One region of the Kineococcus sp. GCM10028916 genome, then DNA from elsewhere that is predicted to be linked to it. Evidence: riboswitches for the same ligand, from Rfam matches in the RefSeq annotation. Region 1 holds a riboswitch; each other region holds the start of a gene.
What was found. A riboswitch is a leader RNA that binds a small molecule or an ion and turns the genes downstream of it on or off. The one in region 1 is predicted to bind S-adenosylmethionine.
Positions count from the first base shown of each region.

Region 2: linked by a shared signal. The riboswitch ahead of ACFQ46_RS15720 (rhodanese-like domain-containing protein) and the one ahead of ACFQ46_RS05545 (ABC transporter ATP-binding protein) in region 1 are both predicted to bind S-adenosylmethionine.
Region 3: linked by a shared signal. The riboswitch ahead of ACFQ46_RS15605 (ABC transporter substrate-binding protein) and the one ahead of ACFQ46_RS05545 (ABC transporter ATP-binding protein) in region 1 are both predicted to bind S-adenosylmethionine.
Region 4: linked by a shared signal. The riboswitch ahead of ACFQ46_RS09315 (FAD/NAD(P)-binding protein) and the one ahead of ACFQ46_RS05545 (ABC transporter ATP-binding protein) in region 1 are both predicted to bind S-adenosylmethionine.

Region 1 is NZ_JBHTFM010000003.1:627,085-630,482, forward strand. It holds gene ACFQ46_RS05535 (ABC transporter permease) at 1-574, opposite strand, end outside; gene ACFQ46_RS05540 (aliphatic sulfonate ABC transporter substrate-binding protein) at 571-1,599, opposite strand; gene ACFQ46_RS05545 (ABC transporter ATP-binding protein) at 1,646-2,455, opposite strand; SAM riboswitch class I at 2,449-2,542, opposite strand; gene ACFQ46_RS05550 (YqjF family protein) at 2,636-3,397, shown strand.
Region 2 is NZ_JBHTFM010000016.1:409,507-412,904, forward strand. It holds gene ACFQ46_RS15710 (cobalamin-independent methionine synthase II family protein) at 1-388, opposite strand, end outside; gene ACFQ46_RS15715 (O-succinylhomoserine sulfhydrylase) at 402-1,595, opposite strand; gene ACFQ46_RS15720 (rhodanese-like domain-containing protein) at 1,592-1,999, opposite strand; SAM riboswitch class I at 2,006-2,104, opposite strand; gene ACFQ46_RS15725 (beta-galactosidase family protein) at 2,159-3,398, opposite strand, start outside.
Region 3 is NZ_JBHTFM010000016.1:380,075-383,472, reverse strand. It holds gene ACFQ46_RS15615 (carbohydrate ABC transporter permease) at 1-307, opposite strand, end outside; gene ACFQ46_RS15610 (carbohydrate ABC transporter permease) at 304-1,266, opposite strand; gene ACFQ46_RS15605 (ABC transporter substrate-binding protein) at 1,263-2,639, opposite strand; SAM riboswitch class I at 2,870-2,959, opposite strand.
Region 4 is NZ_JBHTFM010000006.1:451,190-454,587, forward strand. It holds gene ACFQ46_RS09305 (NtaA/DmoA family FMN-dependent monooxygenase) at 1-639, shown strand, start outside; gene ACFQ46_RS09310 (RimK family alpha-L-glutamate ligase) at 623-1,549, opposite strand; SAM riboswitch class I at 1,612-1,706, shown strand; gene ACFQ46_RS09315 (FAD/NAD(P)-binding protein) at 1,871-3,398, shown strand, end outside.

The DNA of each region.
Region 1 (3,398 bases):
GGGCGGGAGCGGTCGCCGGCAGCAGCACCTCCCGGAACAGCCCGACCCCGCGGCGGCCGTAGGCGCGGCCCACCTCGACCAGGGCGGGGTCGAGGTGGGTGAGGGCGTTCAGCACCGTCGTGTAGACCGGGAAGAACGCCCCGATCGCGACGAGTGTGATCTTCGGCGTTTCCCCGAGCCCGATCCAGAGGCCCAGCAGGGGGACCCAGGCCAGCGACGGCACGGCCCGCAACGCGCCGAGCGTGGGCGCGAGGAGGTCGTGCACCACCCGGGAGGAACCGGTCAACCCACCGAGCACCACTCCCGCCACCGCGCCGACGGCGAAACCCTGCAGGACGCGCTGCACGCTGATCGCGATGTTCAGCTGCAACTGCCCCGTCGCCCACATCTGCCGGGCCGCGTTCAGCACGTCGACCGGCGGCGGCAGCTGGACGCGTTCGAAGACTCCCGCCCCGGTGGTGAGGAACCACGCGAGCAGCAGCAGCAGGGGAACGACCCAGCCCAGCCACCCGCGGTTCCGGGGACCCCGCGACCGCCGTGCCGGTGCGGGGCGTTCGGTGTCCAGCACGCTCACGAGACGGTGGCCTTCTCGGCGAAGTCGGGCACCAGCAACCCGTCGAGCGCCTCCGTCGCCGCGTCCGCCGAGGGGACGTCACCGGCGGAGGCCATCAGCGGGATGATCCCCGCCAGCACGGTGCGCTGGGCGTCGCCGGGGACGGAGTCGACGTCGAGCGTCGTGCGTTCCAGCACGCGGGCGGCGACCTCGGGGGTCAGCTGCGCCTGGGTCGCGTACAGCGTGGCGAGGTCGGCGGGGTTCGCGATGGCCCACGCGCGGGCGGTCGCGTACGCGTCGACGACCTGCTGCACCAGCTCGGGCGAGCTCTTGATGAAGGCCTCGCGGGCGTTCAGCATCCCGTAGGTGTTGAAGTCGACGTTGCGGTACAGCAGCTTCGACCCGGCGAGCAGTTCGGAGCCGGCCATGTTGGGGTCCAGCCCCGCCCACGCGTCGACGTCGCCGCGTTCCAGGGCGGCGCGACCGTCGGCGTGCTGCAGGTTGGTGATCGTGACGTCGCTCGCGGACAGGCCTGCCTGGTCCAGGGCCTGCTGCAGGAAGAAGTACGGGTCGGTGCCGGTGGTCGCGGCGATCTGCTTGCCGCGCAACCCGGCCACGTCGGTGATCGTGGAGTCCTTGCCGACGACGAGGGCCGTCCACTCCGGCTGGGAGAACACGTCGATCGTCTGGACCGGGGAACCGTTGGTGCGGGCCTGCAGCACGGCCGACCCGGCGGTGGAGGCGATGTCGAGGTTGTCGTTGCGCAGGAACTCGTTGGCCTTGTTGCTGCCCGCGGACTGCTCCCACTGCACGGTGAGGCCGGCGTTCTCGAGGATCTTCTGCTCGCGGACGACGAGGCTGAGCGGGTTGTAGAGCGCGTAGTCGAGGCGGACGGTCCCCCCGCCCGAGGCGCTCCCGGAACCGGTGGCGGGGGCGGGGGCACCCCCGCTGGAGGACTCGCCCTTGACGCAGCCGACGGCGGCGAGGGAGACCCCGCCCAGGGCCAGGCCGAGGGCGAGACGGCGGGTGGGCAGGTTCGAGGGCACGACGGACACGGTTCTCCTGGGGTTTCGCGGTGGTGGGGGGTTTGCGTCAGACGGTGCGGGGCACGCCGAGCAGGTCGAGCAGTTCGACCCGCAGTTCCGCGGTGGCGGCGTCACCGCGGTCGCGGGGGCGTCGGGCGGGGACGGCGAGGTCGCGGACGACCGTCGCGCCGGCCGTGTCCGGGGACGGCCCGAGGACCAGGACCCGGTCGGCCAGGTGCAGGGCCTCGTCGACGTCGTGGGTCACCAGCAGGACGGTGGCACCGGTCTCGCGCTGCACCTCGTCCAGCAGGTCCTGCATCTTCAGCCGGGTCAGGGCGTCGAGGGCCGCGAAGGGTTCGTCGAGCAGCAGCACCCCGGGCCGGCGGACCAGGGCCCGGGCCAGCGCCGTCCGCTGGGCCATCCCGCCGGAGACGCGACGCGGCCGGTGGCCGGCGAACTCGCCCAGCCCGACGACGTCCAGCCAGCGCAGGACCTCCGTCCGGCCCTCCGCCCGCGGGGTGCCGCGCGGCAGGCCGAAGGCGACGTTCCCGGCGAGGTCGCGCCACGGCAGCAGTCGCGGTTCCTGGAAGACGACGGCGGTGCGGGGGTGGACCCCGCGGACCTGCTCCCCGCCGACCTCGATCGAGCCGGTGGTGGGGGTGTCGAGCCCGGCGACCAGGCGCAGCAGCGTCGACTTCCCGCTGCCGGAGGCGCCGAGCAGGGCCACCGTGCGCCCGGCCTCGAGGGTGACGTCCAGCGGGGCGAGCACGTCGCGCTCGCCGAAGGTCCGACCGACCCCGCGCAGCCGGACGTCGGCGGCGTCCACGCGGGTGGGTTCGGTGCTCGGCGGGGACGTCACGGACACGGGTTCCTCCATCGGTCCTGGCGTGAGCACCACACCCCGCGGACGGGGAGGTTGCTGCGGCGTCGCGGAGCCAGGTCTCTCAGCCGCTCTGGATGGTGGATCCAGGGTAAGGCAAGTTGCGACGGCAACCACCCGCGACCGCACGAGGAGTGGCTGCCGTGCCGGGAGCGCCCCGGCCAGGCACGATGAACCGTGCCCGCCACCGTCCCGACCCTGGACCGTCTCCCACCCGTCACCGCCCCGGCCCTCTCGGGGCCGGTGATGATGCACCAGCACTGGGACGACCTCGCCTTCCTGCACTGGGCGGTCGACCCGGCGGTCGTCGCGCCGCACCTGCCGCCCGGGGTCCGCCCGGACGTCCTGGACGGGGTCACCTACGTGGGGCTCATCCCGTTCACGCTGCGCGGTGCCGGACCCGGGCGGGCTCCCGCGGTGCCGTACGCGGGGACGTTCCTGGAGACGAACGTGCGGCTCTACTCCGTGGACGACGAGGGCCGGCGCGGGGTCGTGTTCGCCAGCCTGGACGCGACCCGGCTCGCGGTGGTCCTCGGCGCGCAGACGGCGTTCGGGCTGCCGTACCGGTGGTCGCGGATGCGGCGGGCGGAACGGGTCCGTGACGGTGCGCGCGAGCTGGCCTGGACGTGCCGGACCCGCGCGGGCGTGCGCAGCCGGATCGCCGTCCGCCTCGGCACCGACCGGGTGGAGGACGAGGTCGCGGCGTTCGTGACCGCCCGGTTCGGGCTGCACGTCGCCCACCGCGGGCGCACCTGGTGGGTCGCGAACGAGCACGAGCCGTGGCCGTTGCGCAGTGCCGAGGTGCTCGTCCTCGACGACGGCCTGCGCGGGGCGGCGGGGTTCGACCTCGCCGGACCGCCCGACCACGTCTGCTTCGCGGAGCGGGTCACGACGCGGTTCGCGCTGCCGCGGGAACTCCCCGGCACCCGGACCCGTTGAC
Region 2 (3,398 bases), on a different contig from region 1:
CGCGGAACGTCACCCAGTCGCGTCGGTCGGGGAAGCTCGTCAACCGCACGTGGCCGGGTTCGGAGCGCACGACGGGCTGGGTGAACAGGTCCTCGCCGGTGACCTCGAGCCCCGACACCCGCTGGAAGGAGTAGGACCACCAGGCGCCGTAGTCGACGGCGCTGGACATGGCCTTGCCGTACTCGCCGTCACCGACGATGGTGACGCCGAGGGCCTCCTGGCGCTTCACCAGGTCCACGACCGCGTCGGTCAGCAGGGCGTCGAACTCGGGGGTGCGTTCGAGGGTGAAACCGTCGTCGCCGATGCGGCGGGCCTCGTTCGCGGCGATGAGTTCCGGGGTGCGGGGCAGGCTCCCGGCGTGGGAGACGGGGATCTGACGCTCGGTCACAGGGGTTCTCCGATCAGGGTTTCGCGCGCAACGCGCGGTCGAGGTCTTCCAGCAGGTCGTCGGGGTCCTCCAGGCCCACCGACAACCGCAGCACCCCGTCGGTCAGACCGATGGCGGCACGGCCTTCGGCCCCCAGACGACGGTGCGTCGTCGTGGCGGGGTGGGTGGCGAGCGACTTGGCGTCGCCGAGGTTGTTGGAGATGTCCACGATCCGCAGGGCGTCGAGGACCTCGAAGGCTCGGTCCTTGCCGCGCCCGCGCGGGGCGTCGAGCTCGAACGTGAGGACCGTCCCGCCGAGTTCCATCTGCCGCTTCGCCAGGTCGAACTGCGGGTGGCTGACCAGCATCGGGTGACGGACCCAGCGCACCCCCGGGGACTGCTCCAGGTGCTCCGCGAGGCGCAGGGTGGTGGCCGCCGCGTGCCGCACCCGCAGGCTCATGGTCTCCAGGCCCTTCGCCAGGGTCCACGCGTTGAACGGACTGAGCGTCGGCCCGGTGTGCCGGGTGAGTTCACGGAACCTGCCGTCGATGAACTCCGAGGTCCCGAGGACCGCGCCGCCCATCACCCGGCCCTGGCCGTCGATGTGCTTGGTCGCGGAGTACACGACGACGTCGGCCCCGAACTCCAGCGGGTGCTGGCCGACGGGACTGGCGAAGGCGTTGTCGACCACGACGGTCGCCCCCGCGGCGTGCGCGAGTTCGCTCACCGCGGCGATGTCGACGAGGGTCTGCATCGGGTTCGCCGGGGTCTCGAAGAACACCGCCTGCGCCGGGGTCGAGAGCGCGCGTTCCCACTGCGCCAGGTCCTCGCCGTCGACGAACTCCGTGGTGACGCCCCACCGGGGGAGGATCTCGTCGAGGATCACGAAGCAGGAGCCGAAGAGGCTCCGGGCCGCCACCACCCGGTCACCCGCGCCGAGGAGCGCGGCGAGGGCGTAGAACACCGCGGACATCCCGCTGGCGAGGCCGTAGCAGGCCTGCGCCCCCTCGAGCTGCCGCAGCCGTTCCGTGAACACCGACACCGTCGGGTTCCCGTAGCGGGAGTAGACGTAGCGGTCGACGTCGCCCGTGAACGCGGCCTCGGCGTCGGCCGCGGTCGCGTAGGTGTACCCCGACGTGAGGTACATGGCCTCGGCGGTCTCCTCGAACTGCGACCGGACGAGGCCGCCGCGGACGGCGGTGGTGTCCGGGCGCCAGCCCTCGCTCACGACTGGCGCCAGGGCAGGCCCGCAGCGCGCCAACCCACCGCACCGCGGTGACCGGCGTCGTCCAGCGGACCCTCGAACCCTTCGAGGACGTTGTAGCTGGGCGCGATCCCGGCGGCGGTGGCGGCCTCGGCCGCACCGACGGAACGCTGCCCGGAGCGGCACAGGAACACGACGGGCGCGCCCGCTCCCGGGGTGATCCCCGCGGCGGCGAGTTCGGCCAGGAACCGCGGCGGGTCGACCGGGAGCCAGGACACGAGGACCGGCTCCCGGCCGGTCCCGCTGGTGTCGGGAACCCCGACGAATCGCCATTCGGCGTCGGTGCGGACGTCCACGAGGACCGCGTCCGGGGTGTCCCGGACCAGGTCGAAGGCCTCACGCGGGGTGAGGTCGCCGGCGTAACCCACTCTTTCCTCCCATCGGTCCTGGCATGAGCACCCTCCCCGCCGGTGAGGGCGTGGGGGTTGCTGCGGCGTCGACGAGCCAGGTCTCTCGGCCGCTCTGGATGGTCCCGTCAGCGTAGGGCATCGCGACGAGGGGCAGGACGGGCGGAGCAGAGTGGGTGGCTACTCCTCGGTGTGGCCGAGGTCCAGGTCGGGCAGCGTGCGGACCCACGGGTCCGCGGCGGCGTCGAGTTCCAGGACCGTCACGTCGTTGGTCCCCGCCCGCAGGACCGGCCCCGGGACGTAGAGCGTCCGCTGCGGTCCGCGCCGCCAGTAGCGCCCCAGGCAGAACCCGTTGACCCAGACGACCCCGCGACCCCAGCCGGCCGTGTCCAGGAAGAGGTCGACGGGCTCCGCCACCTCCAGCTCCGCGCGGGCGAGCACCGGCCCGGCGAGGAACGTCACCGCACCCGTCCGCCCCGCCGAGGCGATCGCCAGCCGGTCCGGGTCCAGCGCCTGCACCCGGAGGTCGCGCACCGCCGCGTCCCCGACGCGGACGGGGCCGACGACGCCCTTGGGCTCGCCGAGGCGCGGACCGTAGTTCACCCGGCCCGCGTCCTCGAGGACCAGGTCGAGCCGGGCGCCGGCGGGGTGCGGCGGGAGGGCGAGCGTGGTGTCGTGGTCCTCCCGGAACAGGGTGCCCAGCCGCACCCCGTCGAGCAGCACGGTGAGGCGGTCGCGCACCTCGCCCACGTGCAGGACGGTCGGCCCCGGGGACCCGGGCGAGGTGGCGCTGACCCACGCGAAGGGGGCGGGCACCCCGCTCTCCGTCGCCAGGTCGTCGAGGAACGGGACCTCCTCCCCCGCCACCGGCTCGAGACCGTCCACGGCCTCCACCAGCGGGAGCGCACCGACGAGCGGAGCCCGCAGGACCGGCGCCGGCCGCGCCGGCGACGGCACGTCGGCACCGAGTTCGACGTACCCGCCGAGGACCTCGCGGAACGCCCAGTACTTCGGCGTGGGCCGGCCGGCCTCGTCGAGGAGCGCGTCGTAGTCGTAGGACGTCGTCGTCGCCTGGTAGGTGCCCTTGTCGTTGGCGCCGCTGGTGAACCCGAAGTTCGTGCCCCCGTGCACGACGTAGACGTTCACCCCGGCACCGCGTTCCAGCATCGTCGTCAGTTCGGCGACGGCCGCCTCCGGGGGCGTCGTCCGGTGGTGGGAACCCCAGTGGTCGAACCAGCCGACCCAGAACTCCGAGCAGACCAGCGGTCCCTCGGGCTGGTGGCGGCGCAGGGTGTCCAGCCGCTCGGCCGCCCGGCCGCCGAAGGACCCCGTCGTCAGCAGTCCGGGCAGGGTCCCCGCGGCCAGCATCCCGTCGGTGGGCTGGTCCACGGTCGTCAGCGGCACGGTGATCCCGCAGCGG
Region 3 (3,398 bases), on a different contig from region 1:
GACGTTCACCGCGGACCCCGGCCCGGGCGGTCACGTAGGCGGCGGGCACCGCGACGATCGAGGTGAGCAGCGTCGCCCCGATCGCGACGACCCACGAGTTCGCGAGCATCGTCGAGAGCGGGACCGTCGCGAAGGCCTTGCTGAAGTTCGACCACACGAAGTTCGTCGGCAGCCAGCCGCCGTTGGCGATGTCGTCCACGCTGCGCAGCGACAGCGAGACCATGAACAGCATCGGCAGCAGCGCCACGAACGCGACGGCCGCGAGGATCACGCGCAGACCGCTGCGGCGCAGCACGGCGCCGGTCACTGGTCGGCCTTCACGGCGCGTGCCCGCACCAGCGTCACCACGGTGGTGAGGACCCCGACGACCAGGCCGAAGACCAGCGTCTCGGCGGCGGCCGTCCCGATCTCGTAGCTGCCGCGCATGCCCGTCCGGAAGATCTCGAAGCTGCTGACGATGGTGGAGACCCCCGGCCCGCCCTGGGTCACCACGGTCACCAGGTCGAAGACCTTCAACCCGATGACGAGTTCCAGCAGCAGGACCGAGAGGACGTTGGGGGCGACGACCGGCCAGACCACCGAGGTGAACGTGCGGAGCGCACCGGCGCCGTCGAGGGAGGCCGCCTCGCGGAGTTCCTCGGGAACCCCCAGCAGGGCCGCGAACACCAGCAGGGTCACCAAGGGTGTCCACTGCCAGACGTGCATGACGATCAACGCGGCGAAGGCCCCCACGCTGTCGCCCAACGGGTTCGCACCGGGGAAGCCGATCGCCGAGAACAACCCGCCGAACGCGCCCCCGACCGGGGCGAGCATGAGCTTCCAGGCCACCCCGACCATGACGGGCGGCGTGACCAGGGGCAGCAGGAGGATCGTCCCGACGGCGCCGAACCGGGTTCCCCGCGCGTGCAGCAACAGGGCGAGGAGGATCCCGAGGCCCGTCGCGACCAGGGCGGCCACGACGGCGAAGACCACGGAACGGACCAGCGAGCCCGCGAACGCCAGCGACTCCCAGGCGTCGACGAAGTTGTCGAGACCCGTGAAGTGCTGCAGGGGTTTGCCCAGCGACGACTTCGTGCAGGCCAACGCCACGACGAACACCGTCGGGTAGACGAGCATGAGCGCCAGCCCCGCGAGGCTGGGCGCGGCCAGCCACGTCGAGACGTGCCCCGGCCGGTGCCGGCCGGGGACCGCGCGCCGGGCCGCAGGATCGCGGCGACCCCGCCGCGGCCCGGGCACGGTCCGCTGCCCGTCGAGGAGCTGGCTCATCCGAGTTCCTTCTCCCAGCTCTCGGCGGCCTTGTCGAGCGCGGCCTGCGGTTCCGTGGACCCCTGGATGGCGAGCGCCAACTGGTCGACGAGGTCCTGCAACGCCTTCGGCGCACCGGCCTGGCTCGGCCAGGCCAGCGGGTCACCGTCGAGACCCTCGCGGATGACGTCGGTCGCGATGCCCGCGGCCGTGGCGTAGTCGGTGGAGTCCAGGACGGTCTTGCGCGCCGGGTCGATCCCGGAACCCGCGGTGGAGGCGAGCAGCAGGTTGTTCTCCTGGTTCGTCGCCCACTTCACGAAGGCGGCGGACTTGTCGATCTGCTGGGAGGCGCTCGAGACGCCCAGGCCGAACCCGGCGTCCAGCGCGGTGCGCGCGGTCGTGTTCTTCCCGCCCACGGGGAGCGTGACCACGCCCCACTTGTCGACGATCTTCGAGCCGGCCGGGTCCTGCGCCTTCAGCCCGAGGTCGGTCCAGGTGTCGAGCATCGCGCCCTGACCGGAGAGGAAGGCGGAGTTGGCCTGGTCGAAGCCGGTCTGCAGCGGTGTCGGCAGGGCCGCGGGGGAGACGTCGATGAGGTGCTGCAGCGCGGCCAGCCCCTCCGCCCCGTGGAACGCGGCCTTGCCGTCGGAGCCGACGAGCGTGCCGCCGTAGCCGGCGAGGCGGTTGATGAAGGAGCAACCCAGGATCATCGGGACCTGCTGACCCTCGACGATCGCGCCGTAGACGCTGCCGCCGGAGTCCTGGGTGATCTTCGCGGCGACCGCGTCGTAGTCGTCCCAGGTCTTCGGAGGTTCGACGCCGTACTTCTCGAAGACCTCGGTGTTGTAGTAGAGGACGTGGGTGTCGCCGTCGAAGGGCAGGCCGTAGCGCTTGCCGTCGATCAGGGTGTACGGGTCGTAGATCGAGGGCAGGAAGTCGTCGGTCGCGATGTCGGTGTTCGTGCCGATCCAGTCCGTGAGGTCGACCAGGGCGCCGGCGTCGACGAGCTGGCCGAGGCCGAAGTAGAAGTAGTCGAAGACGTCGAACTCCCCGTCGCCGCCCTGCACGTCCAGGATCTGCTTGCTCGTGAGCTGGTCGTAGGGGATCGCCGTGACCTCGAGCTTCCCGCCGAACTCCGCCGCGAACTTCTTGCCGAGCAGGTCCGTGAAGGCCAGCACGTGCGGCTGGTTCACCATCAGCTTGATCGTCGCCCCCTTGAGGTCGACGGCCTTCCCGGCGCTCAGGCCCGAGGAGGTGCTCTCGTCACCGCAGGCGGCCAGCGTGCCGGTGCCGGCGAGCGCGCCGAGGCCGAGGGCCCCGGAGAGGACCCGCCGGCGGGACGCGAGGAGTCGGGAGGTGCTGGCGGGCAGGAGGGTGCGACGGGGCGCGGACATGGGTGTGCTCCGGGGGGTAGGCGGACGGTGACCGTCCGTCGGGGTGCGCGAGGGCGCGGGGGAGGAGGTCGAGCGAGGTGCTGCGGGGACGCGGCGGCGGTGCTCAGACCGCGCGCGGCGTCCCCCGGCGCATCGGAGCGCCCTGGCGACACGCCATGGAGGCGGTGCGCGAGAAGTCGACGTGGAAGCGCCGGGTCAGGGTCGAGCGGGTACGGCTGATCACGCTGTTTCCTCCATCGCCCCTGGCGGGAGCACCTGCCGCTGCGCGGTGGTTGCTGTGGCGTCGTCGAGCCAGGTCTCTCGGCCACTCTGGATGGTGTTGATCGGAGACTAGCGGACCGCCGGCCCCCTTGGCGACGGTTGCCGCGGACGGCCCGGACCCGTTGTGGCGAGCTGTGCGACACTGACAGTGGTCGAGCGTTCCCTACACCGGGCGCCCGGCCCGCTGTCGAGACCGTCGCCCTGCGCGCGGGCTCCGGGGAGCGCCGCGGTCCAGTGGAAGGACCTCGCAGGCGCCCCGGGCCACACGCCGGACGTCGACCGCCGGCGGCACGGGCGGAGCACGCGAAGAGCGCGAACCCGTCGGTGCACACAGAGGACTTCCGTCGGGTGCGGGACGACCCACCCGGCGATTCCGACCAGGACGCTCGCGCGGCCGTGGGTTCACCGGTGGAGCGGACGCCGCGGGCGAGCGGAGCACCCGTGAGCACCACACCCGAAGAGAACGACGCAGCAGCAGCCGAGGGCCCGGCGACGACG
Region 4 (3,398 bases), on a different contig from region 1:
CACGGGAGCGACCGCCACGACGCGCTGGCGTTCGCCGACGACATCCGCCGCCGCGTCGTGGCGGCGGGTCGCCCCGAGGACGACGTCCTCACCTTCCCGGGGACCCAGATCGTCGTCGCCGACACCGAGGGCGAGGTGGAGGAGAAGGCCCGTTGGGTCCTGGAGCAGCAGGTGACCCCCGCGACCGCGCTCTCGCTGGTGGGTCAGGTGTGGGGCGAGGACCTGTCGGGCCACGACCCCGACGGCCCGTTGCCCGCGCACGATCCCGTCATCGCGGACATCGACGGGACCCGGGGCGCCGCGCGACAGGGTCACGACCCCCGGGCGATCGCCCAGGAGTGGCGCCGGGTGGCGGAGGAGAACAAGTTCTCGCTGCGCGAACTCGTGCTGCACACCTCGACCCGGCGCGGTTTCGCCGGTACGGCCTCGCAGTTGGCCGACGAGCTGACCCTCTGGGTGCGCAGCGGCGCCAGCAGCGGGTTCAACATCACGCCGTTCCTCGTCCCCGGCGGCCTGGACGACATCGTGGACCAGCTCGTCCCGGCCCTGCAGGAACGGGGCGCCTATCCGACCGCGTACGTCGGGACCACGCTGCGCGAGCACCTGGGTCTGCGACCTCCGCTCACGCGTCGCCGCTGAGGAGCCCGCCGAGGTAGCGGGCGATGGCGCCGGGACCCGACACGGGGGCGACGGCCTCGACCGCGGGGTTGTAGTTGGTGTTGGTGTTGATGTCGTAGGTGACCGTCCGCCCGTCCGCCGTCTCGAGGAACTCGATGCCGGCGATCTCGACGCCGGCCGTCCGCAGCAGTTCCTCGTAGCGGCGGACGAGCGGGTGGTCTCCGGTGATCTCCGTCCGCAGCGCGAACGGGACCACGCCCGGCACCTCGCACGCGTCGGCGGGGCACAGTTCGAAGCTGCCCGCGGAGGTGTCCACGCGCACCGCGTAGACGAAGCGCCCGCCCACGAACTCGGCCCGGGTGACGAACGGTTCGGCCGAGCGGAGGAACTCCTGGAGCAGGGTGATCCCGTCGACCGGTTCCTCGAACTCCGGCGAGGCGACGTGGGCGTCGAAGTCCTCGTGGGAGTCGAAGCGCCGGACGCCGAGGCCCTTGCCGCCCTGGTTGTGCTTGGTGATGAACGGCACCGGTAGTTCCCGGGAGCGTGCCGCCAGGTCCCCGCGGCCGAAGACGGCCACGGTCCGGGGTACGTCGAACCCGTTGCGGCGCAACAGCGCGTGCTGGGCGACCTTGCTCACCTCGAGCTCGACGACGTGGGTCCCCCCGACGACCCGGCGGCCCCAGCCCTCGAGCCAGGCGAAGAGGGCCCGGGTGAACTCCTTGGTCTGCCCGTGACCGCGGGTGTGCGCGGACGCACTGAGCCGCGACCAGTAGACGCCCGGCGCCGGTTCGGCGTCGAGGTCCAGGGACCCGTCGGTCAGCAGGACCTCCTCGAAGGGGACGCCCTCGGCGCGCAGGGCGGCCTCGAAGGGCGGGAACCACTCGGGGTTCTCGTGCACCACGTGGACGCGCGGCTCGGTGGGGATGGTCATGCTCTTCCTCCTGGGTTCGTGAAGAGTTTGGCAACGGGTCTCCTCGTGCGATAGTTTCACACCGTCCATCCAGAGCGACCGAGAGACCTGGCTCGTCGACGTCGCAGCAACCCCCTGAACCTTCGGGCGCGGGTGCTTCCGCCAGGACCGATGGGAGTTCGCGCCGTGAAGGTACCCGAGAAGCGCTTCACACGTCGTCGCCACGTCGACCTCGGTCGACTGCAGTCCGCGGTGTGCGCGGGATCCTGATCCCCCGTCCGCTGCGGTGATCCCGCGGACGGAACCCGGCGTCGTCGTCGACGTGATCATTGGAGTTCCCCTGTGCCCTTCTCCATCCCCATCCCCACCCCCACCCGCGTCCGCAGCCTGTGCGTCGTCGGCGCGGGTCCTCGCACCCTCGTCCTGCTGCAACGCCTCGGTGCGCACGTCGGCCCCGAGGACCTCGACGTGCACGTCGTCGATCCCTTCGACTCCGGCGCCGGTCGCACCTGGCGGGAGGCCCAGGACCCCCTGCTGTGGATGAACTCCCGGGCCGCCGACATCACGGTGCTCCCGGACGACTCCGTCACCGGGCTGACCGGACCCGTCACCCGGGGGCCGTCGCTGGCGGACTGGATCCAGGAGAACCGGGCCGGACTGGTCCACGACGCCGCGGCCGCCGGTGAGGACCTGCTGCGCGAGGAGGTCCTGCGCAGCGGGCCGGGTTCCTTCGTCTCCCGCCGGCTCGCGAGCCGCTACCTCGGTGCGGCGTGGCGACGCACGCTCGACGGCCTGCCCCCGAACCTGCGGGTCCACCGCCACGCCCGCACGGTCCTCGACGTCCTCGACGGGGACGACGCGGACGACGCGGACGACGGACGTCAGCGGGTGCAGCTCGCCGGCCTCGGGGAACCGCTGACCGTCGACGTCGTGCTGCTCGTCCAGGGACACCTGGACGTCCGCCCGGGTCCCCGCGAGCGGAAGCTGGAGACGTTCGCCCGCAGCCACGGTCTCGCCTACGTCCGTCCCGGCTACACGACCGACCAGGACCTGGACGTGCTGCGCCCGGGCGCCGACGTCGTCGTCGTGGGGATGGGTCTCGCCTTCGTCGACCTGGTGGTGCTGCTCACCGAGGGCCGCGGGGGCCGGTTCGAGGAACTCCCCGACGGCCACCTCCGGTACCACCCCAGCGGAGCGGAACCGCGCCTCTTCGCCGGTTCGCGTCGGGGGGTTCCCTACCGCTCGAAGATCGGGTACCCGGCGCCGACGGGCCTGGGTCTGCCCCACCACTACAGCGCGAGGGTCGTCGAGGAGCGGTTCGGGAGCGCGGAACTCGACCTGCGCTCGGACCTCTGGCCGTTGATCGTCAAGGAGATGGCCGGGGCGCACTACCGGGAACTGTTCCGCACCCACCGGGAACGGACCGTCCTGGCGCCCGCCGAGTTCGACGCCCGCTTCGCCCGGTCGCCCTGGGGCAGCGCGGAACTGGACCACCTGGTGGAACGCGCCGTACCCGACCCGCGCGACCGGTTCGACGTGACCGCACTGGACCGGCCGCTCGAGGGCTGGTGGGGGACGTCGGGGGACGAGGTCCACGAACGCGTCCTGCGCCACCTCGAGGACGACCGGGAACGACGGGCCGACCCGGCGCACTCCCCGGACGCGGCCGTCCTGGCCGCGCTGCTGTCCGCGTACGTGGTGACCCTCGGCCTGCACTCCGCGGGCCGGTTGAACGCACGATCCACGGCGCTCGACCTCGACGGCTGGTGGCACGGGTTCTTCAGCTACGTGGCCAGCGGTCCCCCGCCGGAGCGGTTGCGGCAGATGTCGGCCCTGGCCCGCGCGGGGGTCCTGAGGTTCCTCGGGGCCG